2 linked regions of the Microbispora hainanensis genome follow. The protein of the gene in region 2 interacts with the protein of the main gene of each other region in a pairwise test. Links are inferred from orthologs where the notes say so. Each region holds a gene or a part of one and is shown on either strand. Other genes may lie near its edges.

Region 1 (5,619 bases), 8.0 Mb from region 2 along the record:
GCTCTTCGGCGATCAACAACTGGACCGTGAGCTGGACGATGCCCGGCGGGCAGTCCATCACCCAGTCGTGGAACGCCAACCTGACCGGCAGCACCAATGTCACGGCCTCGAACCTGAGCTGGAACGGCAACCTCGCCCCCGGCGCGAGCACCGCGTTCGGCTTCCTCGGCAGCTCCAGCGGGACCCCGTCCACCCCGTCTCCGCTGGTCTGCACCACGGCCTGATCCCCGCCGCATAGTCCAGCCGCATAGTCCAGGCGTGCCGTACGGACTCCCCACCCGTACGGCACGCCTTCGTGGGTTCCGTGTCCAGGCCGCCGTCTCCCAAGGCGCCGGGGGGCCGGGCACTCGTTGCTGACGCGTCGGCTCGGCTCCTGGCCGGACCTACAGGCGGGTCATTCCTCGTGGGCGCGCTCGTAGGCGAGCCGGATCTCGGGGCGGAGCCTGCCGCGATCGGACACGTCCAGGCCGTTGTTCCGGGCCCATCTCCGGATCTCCGCTGTCGTCGGGCCGTTGCTCGCGGACGGCGTGTGCCGCCGAAGGTCCGGAGCCTGCGCATCGGTCGCGGACGGCGTGTGCCGCCGAAGGTCCGAAGCCGGCGTCTCAGAAACCGGCCGCCGCGATGGGCCCGCCCCCGGCGTCTCGTACGCCTCGCCGTCTTCCGCAGGCATGATGGCCAGCGCGTACGCGGCGGCCAGGAAGCGATAGGTCCATTCCTCGGCGAGTTTCCTGGTCTCGCAGAACACGATCGGGACACCGGGGAAGGTCACTTGCAGTTCGGCGATGCCGTCGGCCACCACCGCGGGCCGGACACGGTCGAGTTTGAACACCTCCGAGTAGCGGTCCTCGACCACGACGGCGGCGCGCGGCAGCGCGGCCAACTCGGTGAGCTGGAATTTCAACCGTGAGTTGAGGAGGCTGGCCACGAGGTCGGGCAGGCTCTTGCGCTCGACGGCGGCCCATACCCGGCCGTCTCTCTCGACCGCGTAGTCACCGGCGGGCAGGCGGCGCTTGTCGATCTGGACCTGCTGCGAGGCGAAGCGGTAACCGTACCGCTCACCGCTGTCCACGACGATCGGCAGAGCGGCGATGCCGGAGGCCCGCGCGGTCGGAGTGCGGACGCCCGGCCTGGCCTGCTTGCGCACCCGGGCCGTCTGCCAGAAGATCGCGTCCCGCCCCCGGGCGGTGGTGTAGACGATCTGCGACCGGTTCTCCCTGCCGCGGTCGAGAACCAGGTCGATCGCGGCGCCCCGCCGTACGCACTGGCGGACCGGCACGCGCTCGATCACCTCCGGCTCGGCCGGCCACTCGTCATCGCCGGCCGGGTAGCAGTAGATCGCCCTCTCGCGGGGCCAGGTCCCGCCCGCGCGCAGCACCAGACCCGCCGCGCCCAACGGCACGCGAATCAGGTACGGCAGGCGGGAGTCGGGGTCTGGATTGCGGACGATGACGAAGTCACGCTGCACGCCTGCATTCTCCCTGCTCCGCCGCCCTCCTCCAGGCCTCTTTCACAATCCGCAGGAACGTCCCCGGCGGCCCACGGCGGAACGAAGCCTGAACGGTTGAGTCTCGGACGACTCGGCGGGATCACCGGCGACGGTCCCACCGATCGCCGCGGCGTCCCAGTCACGCCGAACCATGCCACCGCTTCGCCGTGGGCCGGATGGGCTTCGTCCGCGAGGGCTGCCACCGGTTCGCGGCCGCAGTCTTCCGGGGGCATGCGCAGATCAGTCGCCGGCCGGAACAGGCACCCCGGCGCCGGACACCCGAACCCTGGTGTCCCCGTCCCGCAACTCCACCCGCAGCAGGCCGGGCCGTCCCATGTCCACACCCTGGTGCAGGGTCAGCACGGCGCCGGGACCGGCCTTGCCGAGCTCCCGCAGGTACGCGCCGAAAGCGGCCGCGGCGGCCCCGGTGGCCGGGTCCTCCACGATCCCGCCGACGGGGAACGGATCACGCACCTGGAAGGTGTCCGCCGACTCGCGCCACACCAGTTGCAGGGTGATGAGATCCCGTTCGGTCATGTAGCGCGCCAGCCCCGGGAAGTCGTAGTCCAGATCGGCCAGGCGCTCGCGGGTGGCGGCGGCCAGGACGAGATGGCGCGACCCGGCGTACGCGATCCGCGGGGGCAGCTCGGGATCGAGCTCGTCGATCCGCCACCTCAGCGCGTCGAGCGCCTGTGCCACGTCGTCCTCGCCGACCGGCTCGACGTACGGATCCACACTGGTCAGCGTCGCCCACAGCACGCCGTCGTCGTCCGCCGCCACGTCGACGGGTACGGTTCCCGCCTTCGTCTCGAAGACCAGGCCACCCGGGCCGATCCGCTCGGCCAGCGCGACCGCGGACGCCACCGTGGCGTGCCCGCAGAACGGCACCTCCCGCTTCGGGCTGAAATAACGGACGGCGAACGTCCGGCCGGCCTCGGTGAGACGCGCGGGAGCCTCGCTCAGAAAGGCCGTCTCCGGGTGGCCCACCTCTGCGGCGACGGCGAGCATGTCCGCGTCGTCCAGACCTGCGGCGTCGAGCACCACTCCGGCCATGTTGCCGCCGGCGGGATCGGTGGTGAAGGCCGCGTAGTGCATGACTTCGGCTATGGGCATCGCAGAACTCGGCATGTCTCGGCCAACGGCAGAGCAGTTGGCCATGTTCCCCTGAGTGGTGGCGTTGAACTGCCTCTCCAGGAGTGCCTGGGCACGCCGGAACGGTGATCCTCAAGGCGAGGCCGGTCGTCCAGGTGCCCGCGAGGCCCGGATCCGGAGGACGCCCCTCGGTCCCGTCGGCCCTGCCTCAGTGGCTCTACAAGGTGCGGCTCAATAAGGTGCGGCTCACTCCTCGGGGGTGAGGGCGACGGCGCGGGCGGCGTCGGGGCCCTTGTCGAGGAGGACGTGGAAGCCCTCCTCGTTGAGGATCGGGACGCCGGCCTTGACCGCCTTGTCGTACTTCGAGCCGGGGTTGTCACCCACCACCAGGAAGCTCGTCTTCTTCGACACCGACGAGGTGACCTTGCCGCCCCTGGCGCTGATGGCCTCGCTCGCCTCGTCGCGGCTGAAGTCCGACAGCGTGCCGGTGACGACGAAGGTGAGCCCCTCCAGCGGACGCGGGCCCTCGTCCTCGGGCGACTCGTCGGCCATCCGGACCCCGGCGGCCCGCCACTTCTCGATGATCTCCTGGTGCCAGTCGACCGCGAACCACTCCTTGATGGTCGCGGCGACCCGCGGGCCGATGCCCTCGACCGCCGCCAGCTCCTCCTCGGACGCGTTGGCGATGGCGTCGATCGAGCGGAACTCCGCGGCGAGCGCGCGGGCCGTGGGCGGGCCGACGTGCCGGATCGACAGCGCCACGAGCACCCGCCACAGCGGCTGGTCCTTCTTCTCCTGCAGTTGCTGGAGGATCAGCTCGGCGTTCTTGCTCGGCTCGCCGGAGACGGTGGCGAACAGCGCGACGACCTTCGGCTCGCCGGTCTCCGGGTCGGTCTTCGGCAGGCCCGTGTCGGGGTCGCGGACAACCGTCCTGATCGGCAGCATTTTCTCGATGGTCAGGTCGAACAGGTCGGCCTCCGTGCGGAGCGGCGGCTCCTGCGGCGGCAGCGGCTGGGTCAGCGCGGTCGCCGCGACATAGCCCAGCCCTTCGATGTCGAACGCGTTGCGCCCGGCGGCGAAGTAAACCCGCTCACGAAGCTGCGCGGGGCAGGAGCGGGCGTTCGGGCAGCGCAGGTCGGCGTCGCCCTCGCGCTCGCGGGCCAACTCGGTGCCGCACTCGGGGCAGTGCGTGGGCATCACGAACTCCCGCTCGTTGCCCTGCCGCAGCTCCACAACGGGCCCGACGATCTCGGGGATGACGTCGCCCGCCTTGCGCAGCACCACGGTGTCGCCGATCAGCACACCCTTGCGCGCCACCTCCGCGGCGTTGTGCAGCGTCGCGCGCTCCACGGTGGACCCGGCCACCGTCACCGGCTTCATCACGCCGAACGGCGTGACCCGGCCCGTCCGGCCCACCCCGACCTGAATGTCGAGGAGCTTGGTGGTGACCTCCTCGGGCGGGTATTTGAACGCGATCGCCCAGCGCGGGGCCCGGCTGGTGGACCCGAGCTGCCGCTGAACGGCAATACGGTCGATCTTGACCACCACACCGTCGATCTCGTACTCCGGATCGTGGCGGTGCTCGTCGTAGTAGGCGATGAACTCGCGGATCTCGTCGAGGCTCTTGACCACCTTGTAGCGGTCGCTGACGGGGAGCCCGAACTCACGCAGCCGCTCGTAGACGGCCGACTGGGTGGCGGGCAGCGGACCGTCGCCCTCCCACTTGCCGACGCCGTGCACGATCATCCGCAGCGGGCGCTGCGCGGTGACCCGCGGGTCCTTCTGCCGCAGCGATCCGGCCGCGGAGTTGCGCGGGTTGGCGAACGGCGGTTTGCCCGCGTCCATGAGCTGCTCGTTGAGCTTCTTGAAGCCCTCGACCGGCAGGAAGACCTCGCCACGCACCTCCAGCAGGTCGGGCACGTCGTCTCCGCGCAGCCGGTGCGGCACGTCGGCGAGCGTGCGGATGTTGGGGGTGACGTCCTCGCCGGTGCGCCCGTCGCCCCGGGTCGCGCCGCGCACCAGGCGGCCCTTCTCGTACACCAGGGCCACGGCCAGGCCGTCGATCTTCAGCTCGCACAGGTAGGGCCCGGGGTCGGCCTCGATCAGCCGCTCCGCCCTGGCCTGCCAGGCGGCGAGGTCGGCGTCGTTGAAGGCGTTGTCGAGGCTCTCCATCCGCGTGAGATGGGTGACGGGGGCGAAGTCGGTGGAGATCTGCGCTCCCACCTTCTGCGTGGGCGAGTCGGGCGTGCGCAGGTCGGGATAGGCCTCTTCCAGCGCCCGGATCTCCCGCATCCAGCGGTCGTATTCGGCGTCGCTCACCGTCGGCGAGTCGAGCACGTAGTAGCGCCAGTTGGCTTCCTCGATCAGCTCGGCGAGCTCGGCGTGCCGCTCCCGTGCCTCGGCCGGCGCGCTCTGTCTCTCTCCGCCGGCGCTCGATGCTTCCCCGCTCGCGCTCTGCGCCTCTCCGGTGGCGCCCTGTGTTTCCCTAGTGGCGCTCTGTGGTTCCCCGCTGGCGCTCTGTGGTTCCCCGCTGGCGCTCTGTGGTTCCCCGCTGGCGCTCTGTGGTTCCCCGCTGGCGCTCTGTGGTTCCCCGCTGGCGCTCTCGGCGGCGTTCGTCACGCGCTCGACCTCGCGTGCGGCCTCCTCGCGCCCGTTCGCCGTGTCTCCGGACGCGTCCCCGGGCGCGACGCCGTCGAACCCGCCAGCCTCGTCAGCCCTGTCGGTCACGTCGCACGTCTCCCCTCGTCAGACACCCAGGGCAACCGTATCTCCGGCGACCGACAGTTCGCGATGGGCAGTGCGCGATGGGCAGGGGGCGGGAGCCGCACCGAGGACGTGGGCGACTCCCGCCGGACCGCTCGCCGAGGTGCCGCTCCAGACCCCGCGGCCCCTCGCTGCAAGAGCGATCGAGAATTACGGTAGACCGCTTGCAGCCCACTTTCATTCCCTTTTGTCCGCTGTACTCGGACCGGTCGCCACCGCCGACGTCACTCGCCGGGGTCCTCCCGGAGCACCCGGGCCGCGTCCCGGCACCGGGCCAG
Region 2 (8,196 bases):
CGTACGCGTGCGAGGTGGCCAGCTCGCCCTGGACCTCCCAGAGCAGGTCGATCAGCTCGGAGTAGGCGCCGATCCGCTCGACGAGGGGGGCGTAGCGGTCGAGCGTGCCCGCCCAGTCGACACCGTTCATGTCCTCCCGCCAGAAGTGGTCGCGCATGAGCCGCCCGGCCTCGTTGTAGGCCTGCCGCCACTCGGCGACCGGGTCGATGGTCACGGCCACGCGGTCCAGGTCGATGGTGACGACCTCGTCGTCCTCGCCGGTGGAGCGGGTCTGCAGGCCGTGTGCGCCGGTGGCCACCAGGCGCGTGCCGTCGCCGCTGACCTCGAAGGCCCCGAACTCCCCGTCCAGCTCGGTGACCTTGCGCTTGACCAGGTCGTAGCGTTCGAGGACCGGCTCGCCGGGCTCGGTGCCGTCGCCGAGCTCGCCGGTGAGCGGGTGACACAGCCACAGCAGGCCGCCCTTGGCGGCGCGCAGGTTGGAGTAGACGCCCGCGGGCACCGGCACGGGCACGATCCGGGCAGCCAGCCCGTCGGCGTCCACCTCGGTCACCCGCGGCGGGTCGGACTTGCCGTCGCTCTTCGCGTCCTGGGTGTTCTCGGAGGCCCGGGAGTCCGCGCCGGCGTCGTCCTCCCCGCCGAAGCCGCGGCCGGTCAGCGAGGGATCGAACGGCGAGGGCGTCGTGGCCTTGAGCGGCACGAGATAGGGCCGGCAACTGGCGGGAAAGGACAGGTCGAAGACGTGCCTGTCGTAGACCGGGTTGAACGTGCGGTCGGACAGGAAGGCCAGGTGCTTGCCGTCCGTCGTGAAGGACGGGCTGTAGTCGTTGAAGCGCGGCGGGGTGACCTCGATCGTGGTGCTGCCGTCCACGCGGGCGAGCTTGAGGTGGTAGCGCCAGGGCTGGTAGGCATGCGCCCACGCGAGCCAGGCCGAGTCGGGCGAGAACGTGAGGTGCTGCACGTCGCCGTGGGTGGTGCGGTCGACCTCACGGACGTTCCCCGAGTCGAGGTCCACCACCAGCAGCCGCCCGTCGTGGGTGGCGACCGCCGCGTGCGTGCCGTCCGGCGCGGCGGCCAGGTCGAGCACCCGGCCGAGCTGCCCGGCGGCCAGGGTGCGGATCTCACCGCCCGGCGTGCCGATCTCCAGCGCGTCCTCGCCGGAGGCGTCCGACACCCAGACGGCCCGGCCGGTCTGCGACTGCGGGGAGGAGCCGAGAGTCCGCGGCAGCCGCACCCGGACGCCGGGCTCGGCGCGCAGCGTGCCTGCGGGGCCGTCGCGGTGGGTCAGCCAGTGGGCGGTGCCGCGGATCTCGACCACGCTGGCCCGCCCGGTGCGGTCCGGGGCGAAACCGCCGACGTTGTTCGGCGCCGGCCGCCTGGCCCTGGCCGGGCGCGGCCCGCTCAGCGTGATGTCCAGCCTGCGCGGCTCGGCGTCGAGGCTGTCCAGCAGCCACAGGTCGCCGGCGAGGCTGTAGACGACGCGGGAGCCGTCCGACGTGGCATGGCGCGCGTAGAAGCCGCGGTGCGTGGTGTGCTGCCGCAGGTCGGAGCCGTCGGGCAGGCAGGAGTAGAGGTTGCCGTCGCCGTCGGTGTCGGCGAGGAAGGCCAGGCGCTCGCCCACCCACATGACCGACCAGTGCTGCGCGGGATCGCCTTCGAACAGGCGGGTGAACTCGCCGTCGCCCGTCGCGTCCACCCAGATCTTGGCCGCCGTGCCGCCGCGGTATCGCTTCCACTGCGACGGCTCGCGCCAGATCGCCGACACGGTCGCCACCCTGGCGCCGCTCACCGCGGTCTCGCTGACCCTGCCGTACGGCAGGGCCGTCGCCGGGCCGCCGTCCAGCGGCACCGCGTGGGCCCACTGCCACGAGCGGGAGCCGTGACCCGCGGCGGTGACGGCCAGCACGTTCCCGTCCTCGGTCCAGCCGCGCACGCCCGTCATGGCGTCGCCCCAGTGGGTGAGCCGCGCGCCCTCGCCGCCCTCCAGGTCGGCGGCGAACACCTCGGGAGCGCCCTCAAGAGTGCTCGTCCAGGCGATGCGGGTGCCGTCAGGGGAGAACCGGGGATGCGAGACCTCGACCCGATCGGCCGTGAACCGCCACGCCCTGCCGCCTCCCGCGGGCGCCAGCCAGACGTCGTCGTCCGCCACGAACGTGAGGAGGTCGCCGTTCAGATGGGGGTATCTCAGGTATGCGCCATTAGCCACGTGCGCACCCTATTCCGAACGACGACGGCTCCGCCGTACCGGGCAGGTTCGATCACGGTACGGCGGAGCCGGGGTCACCCGTTACGGGACGACGTTGACGAGCTTGGGCGCCCGCACGATCACCTTGCGCGGCTCGCCGTCCAGGTAGGGGCGGACCTTGTCCGACGCCAGGGCCAGGGCCTGCAGGTCGGCCTCGGAGATGTCCGGGGAGACCTCCAGCCGGTCGCGGACCTTGCCCGCCACCTGCACCACCGCCGTGACCGACTCCTGGACCAGCAGCGCCGGGTCGGCCTCGGGCCAGCCGGCCTTGGCGACCGACGGCGCGTGCCCGAGCCGCTCCCAGCCCTCCTCCGCGCAGTACGGCGCGACCAGCGACAGCATGATCGCCAGGGTCTCGGCGGCCTCGCGGACGGCCGGGTCGGCCGCGCCGGGCCCGGAGTCGATCGCCCGGCGGGTGGCCGTGGTCAGCTCCATCATGCGGGCCACCGCGACGTTGAACCGGTAGCTCTCGACGAGCTTGGTCACCTCGTCGATGGTCCGGTGGGTCACCTTGCGCAGCTCGACGTCGCCGGTGGAGAAGTCCACGCCGGGCGCGCTGGCGGCACCGGCCTCGGCCATCACGCGGAACGCGCGGGCGAGGAACTTCTGCGACGCGGCCGGCGAGACGTCGGCCCAGTCGATGTCGTCCTCCGGCGGCCCGGCGAAGATCATCGTCAGCCGGACGGCGTCCACGCCGTACGTGTCGATCTGCTCGCCGAGGTCCACGCCGTTGCCCAGCGACTTCGACATCGCCTTGCCCCGGTTGATGACCTGGCCCTGGTTGAGCAGGCGCTCGAAGGGCTCGGTGAAGTCGACCAGGCCCATGTCGTGCAGGACCTTGGTGAAGAACCGCGCGTACAGCAGGTGGAGCACGGCGTGCTCGACGCCACCCACGTACTGGTCGATCGGCCCCCACTTGCGGACCTTCTCGACGTCGAACGGCCCGTCCTCGTAGTGCGGGTCGCAGTAACGCAGGTAGTACCACGACGAGTCGACGAAGGTGTCCATCGTGTCGGTGTCCCGCTGGGCGGGGCCGCCGCACTTGGGGCACGCGACGTTGACCCACTCGGTGGCCGCGGCCAGCGGCGAGACGCCCTTCGGCTGCAGGGCCGCGCCGCGCAGGTCGGGCAGCGTGACCGGGAGCTGCTCGTCCGGCACCGGGACCTCGCCGCAGTCCGGGCAGTGGATGATCGGGATCGGCGTGCCCCAGAACCGCTGCCGCGACAGCAGCCAGTCGCGCAGGCGGTAGTTCACCGCGGCCCTGCCGGTGCCGCGCTCCTCCAGGACCTCGATGATCTTCTTGATCGCCTCGGTCTTCGTCAGCCCGTCCAGCGGGCCGGAGTTGACCAGCGTGCCCTCGCCGGGCGTGGCGATGCCGGTCTCGCCCGGATCGGCGAGGCCGGTGTGCACGACGACCTTGACCGGCAGGCCGAACTTCCGCGCGAAGTCGAGGTCGCGCTGGTCGTGCGCCGGCACCGCCATGATCGCGCCGTGGCCGTAGTCGGACAGCACGTAGTCGGCCGCCCAGACCGGGATGCGCTCCCCGTTGACCGGGTTGATCGCGTACGTGCCCAGGAAGACGCCGGTCTTCTCCTTCTCCGTGGACAGCCGCTCGATGTCGGAGAGCTTGGCGACCTCGGCGCGGTAGGCGGCCAGCGCCTCCGCCTGCTCGGGGGCGCAGATCTCCTCCGCCAGCGGGGCGTCCGCGGCCACGACGAAGAACGTCGCGCCGTACAGCGTGTCGGGGCGCGTGGTGTAGACGGTGACCGGCTCGTCGCGGCCCTCGATGCGGAACTGGACGTCGGCGCCGGTGGAGCGGCCGATCCAGTTGCGCTGCATGGTGAGGATGCGCTCGGGCCAGCCGCCCTCGATCTGCGCCATGTCGTCGAGCAGCCGGTCGGCGTAGTCAGTGATCTTGAAGTACCACTGCGTCAGCTCGCGGCGGATCACGTCGGCACCGCAGCGCTCGCACTTGCCCGCCACGACCTGCTCGTTGGCGAGCACGGTCTGGTCCTGCGGGCACCAGTTGACCAGGCCGCCCTTGCGGTAGGCCAGGCCCCGCTCGTAGAAGCGGGTGAACAGCCACTGGTTCCAGCGGTAGTACTCCGCGTCGCTGGTGTGCAGGCGTCGCGACCAGTCGAAGGAGATGGCGTAGCGCTTGAACGAGTTCGCCTGCGTCTCGATGTTCTTGTACGTCCACTCGGCGGGGTGGGCGTTGCGCTTGATGGCCGCGTTCTCGGCGGGCAGGCCGAAGGAGTCCCACCCGATCGGATGCAGGACGTTGTAGCCCTTCTGGAACCAGTAGCGCGCGACGACGTCGCCGATCGCGAAGACCTCGCCGTGCCCCATGTGGAGGTCGCCGGAGGGGTAGGGGAACATGTCGAGCATGTACTTGCGCGGCCTGGTGTCCGCGAGGTCCTCGACCGCCGCGAAGGGGTTCAGCTCCTCCCACCGCGGCAGCCACTTGGCCTGCAGCGCCTCCGGGTCGTACACCGGCTCGTCCACTTCCACTCCTCGCCAGGCGGCTGGAATCACACACAGATGATGGCGTCCGCCGGGGGCAGGTCCCTGCGTCACAGTCGAGGCAGCCCCGTCTCCGCGCTCTCGCGCTCCGAGGCGGCTGCCCGCTCAGCGGGGTGGCGGCACGCATGTCAAGCGTAGCGCAGACCACAACCGGGTCGCCGATCGATCTTGCGGGCTGACCTCGCGTGTCAGAGCGCGATACACGATGGTGATAGTTCCGTTGTGGGCTCTTATGTCCATTCCCCTACTGTGCTTCTGTGGCCAACTCATTTCCGCCCGCGGATTTGCCGATGCAGGACCCGCCCACCGACCCCACAGGTGAGCAGTTCCGAGAGGCATTCCGCGGTTTCGCTGCGGCAGCCCCCGGCTCGCATGAGATCATGCCAGGCACCCCCAATTCGGGCATGATCTCGGGAGGTACCGTGCCCACGGACCGCAGCGAACACCAGCGGGAGCCGTCGTGGCCGGAGATCCCGCCTGCCTGGCCCGAGGCGCCACCTCCGTCCTCGTCATCCTTCACCCCGACCGTCAGGTCGTTCGTCGAGGGGACGCCGGGGACGCCCCAGCAGTCCGCGGACGCGACCGCGACCATGGCGGGGGGCCCGCTTCCGGGCGCGGCTCCGGAGCGGTCCTACCCCGCCTTCACCCGGGACGGCTACAGCGGCTCGGGGGGCGCCGGAGGCACGGAGAACTTCCGCGGCGGGGAGAACTTCGGCCGTACGGAGAGATTCGGCGGCGCTGAAGGCTTCGGTGGCGCGGAGAGATTCGGGAGCGCGGAGAGATTCGGGGGCCCCTCGCCGGCGTACGGCACACAGGGCCCCGCGGGTCCCGCGGGGCCCGCGGGGCATGGTCAGGGCCAGGGGTCGGGGCAGCCCGGCCCGTACGGAGGTCAGTTCTCCGGCGGCGCCATGCCGGGAAGTGCGATGCCGGGGAGTGCGATGCCCGGCGGCCAGATGCCCGGTGGTGCGATGCCCGGTGGCGCGATGCCCGAAGGCCCGGCCCACGGCGCGACGCCAGGCGCCCAGATGCCCGGTGGTGCGATGCCCGGGAGCCCTGACCACTCCCGGCCGTCCGCGCCGTTCACCCCGTCGGTCCGCTCGTACGCCGAGTCCGCCCCGGCTGCTCCGCACGCCTCCGCCGCCCCGCCGCACGCCTCCGGCGCGCCGCAGGCCCCGCCCCAGCCGGAGGATCCGTACCGGCCGTTCGTGACGGCGGGACAGATCAGCGGGCCCAAGACCCCTCCCGCGCACCGGCAGCAGGAACTGTGGAACACGGTGTTCGGGGAGAACTACCAGGCCATCGACGAGTACGAGGACGACGAGGACGGCCGGCCGGTCTGGCTCTACGCGCTGGTGGCCTCGGTCGTCGCCGCGCTCGTCGGGGTGCTCGTGTGGGCGTTCGCCGCCGGGCCGCTCAGCTCCGGCGACGCGGCCGAGGCTTCGACGTCGGCGAAGCCGACCCCCGCCAAGACCGCCACCACGACCAAGCCGCAGACGCAGACCGCGTCACGGCTGCCCGTCTACAAGGGCACCGCCTCCCCGGTGAACGGTGTGCTCACCGACACCGCCGGCCGCGTCACGCTGCCCAAGCTCGGCGGCCCCTGGCAGGCGGACGCCGACCCGGCGCAGGTCAAGGCGACGTACGGCTTCACCACCAGGCAGTACGTGCCGGCCGGCATGACGACCAAGGGCAAGCGCGAGTTCGCCGTGGTCATGTCGGGCACGCTGGCGCAGTCGCTGGCCGCGAAGTACACCACGCCCGACAATCTGGGCCCGGTGATCAACGCGGTGATGTACCGGGCACGGCAGACCCAGTTCCCCAAGGACAACAAGATCGCCAAGGTGGCCCAGCAGCGCCTGGCGCGCAACAACCTCACCGGGCTCGCGGCGGCCTACAAGGTGACCGCCGACGGCGCGACCACCACGGTCGTCGTCGCGGCCGTGAACACCGGCGCCGACCTTCCCACGATCGTCTACATGGCCGTGCCGGAGCTCAAGAACGACCTGCTCCCCGACATCAACACGGTCTTCCGGTCGATCAAGCCCCTCGGCTGACCGCCGGCCGGGCCCGGAGCCCGGCCGGTCAGAACTCGCAGGGCATGTGCTTGATGCCGTTGATGAAGCTGGACAGCAGACGCTCCGGTGCGCCCGCCTCGATCTGCGGGACCCGCCGCAGCAGCTCGCGGAACATCGCGGTGATCTCGCGGCGGGCCAGGTGCGCGCCGAGGCAGAAGTGGGGGCCCGGGCCGCCGAATCCGACGTGCGGGTTCGGGTCGCGCAGGATGTCGAAGCGCAGCGGGTCGTCGAACACCCGCTCGTCGCGGTTGGCCGCCCAGTAGTACAGCAGGACCTTCTCGCCCTTGCGGTAGAGGTTGCCGTTCATCTCGTGGTCGCGGGTGACCTTGCGGCGCATGTAGTTGACCGGCGCGGCCAGCCGGACGATCTCCTCGATCGCGCGCGGCGCCCGGCCCTCGAAGTCCTCCAGCCACAGCCGGCGCTGGTCCGGGTTGAGCGTGAGCAGCCGCATGCCGTGCGAGATGGCGTTGCGCGTGGTCTCGTTGCCGGCCACGACGAGCAGGATGAAGAACGAGCCGAGCTCCTGGGCGGTCAGCCGCTCCCCGTCGATGTTGGCGTTGACGAGGGACGAGGTGAGATCGTCGGTGGGGGTCTCCATCCGCAGCGCGGCCAGGTCCTGCACGAGCTGCTGCAGCTCCATCCCCGCGGTGAGCAGCGCGTGGGCGATGTCCTCGCGCTTGCTGACATATTCGGGGTCGGTGGCGCCGAGGACGATGTTCGAGCGGTCGAAGACGAACTGATAGTCCTTCTCCGGGATGCCCATCATGTCGCAGATGATCTTCAGGGGCAGCTTGGCGGCCACCTCGGTGACGAAGTCACAGCCGGGGCCGGTCTCCAGCAGCTCGTCCACGATGCGCGAGGCGGCGGCGTCCACGTCGGACTCGAACTGCTTGATCATCCTCGGCGTGAAGGCGCGCGAGACGATCCGCCGCAGGCGCGCGTGCCGCGGGTCGTCCATGTTGATCATCGAGCCGAAGTATTCGGCGAACTCCCCCGGCAGGTCGGGGATGTTGGTGGCCCCGCCGTCGCCCGAGCAGAAGACCTCGGGGTTGCGGCTGGCCTCCAGGATGTCGGCGTGCCTGACGAGCGCGTGGTAACCCGGCCCGGTGATGCCGCCCAGGCTGAACTCGGGCTCGGGGAAGAAGGCCGGCTTGTCCAGGTCGCGCAGCAGCCGGAACGCGTGCTCCCGCTCCTCGTCCGGGCGGCCCCAGAAGTCCCAGTCGTTCAGGTCGATGTCCGCCGCCGAGGTGATGGGCGTACGCTCCGTGGGCTGTGTCGTCATGGTGGGGGCCGACCCTTCCGAGTGACTAGAACCACATTCGGTTTCTAGTCTGCCACACCGGACCGTTCACCCGC

Evidence for each region. Proteins that work in one complex are often made in the same cells at the same time.
Region 1: the proteins of leuS (region 2) and ligA interact in binary tests that used the Escherichia coli proteins (3 or more experiments, as listed by UniProt). The link is inferred for Microbispora hainanensis from one-to-one orthologs.

The regions. Positions count from the first base shown.
Region 1 is NZ_CP108086.1:655,538-661,156, forward strand. What follows is about bases 2,566-5,619. They hold ligA (NAD-dependent DNA ligase LigA), read right to left. Parts: upstream 5,306-5,619; coding sequence 2,825-5,305; downstream 2,566-2,824. Other genes in these bases: OHB01_RS02980 (PhzF family phenazine biosynthesis isomerase), read right to left, coding at 2,566-2,599; OHB01_RS02990 (methionine synthase), read right to left, coding at 5,566-5,619. Also shown: OHB01_RS02970 (glycoside hydrolase family 6 protein), read left to right, coding at 1-224; OHB01_RS02975 (ERCC4 domain-containing protein), read right to left, coding at 395-1,465; more of OHB01_RS02980, read right to left, coding at 1,727-2,565. UniProt on the Escherichia coli protein: DNA ligase that catalyzes the formation of phosphodiester linkages between 5'-phosphoryl and 3'-hydroxyl groups in double-stranded DNA using NAD as a coenzyme and as the energy source for the reaction.
Region 2 is NZ_CP108086.1:8,695,425-8,703,620, forward strand. What follows is about bases 2,017-5,080. They hold leuS (leucine--tRNA ligase), read right to left. Parts: upstream 4,748-5,080; coding sequence 2,285-4,747; downstream 2,017-2,284. Other genes in these bases: OHB01_RS39295 (S41 family peptidase), read right to left, coding at 2,017-2,203. Outside these bases: more of OHB01_RS39295, read right to left, coding at 1-2,016; OHB01_RS39305 (hypothetical protein), read left to right, coding at 5,188-6,819; OHB01_RS39310 (cytochrome P450), read right to left, coding at 6,848-8,122.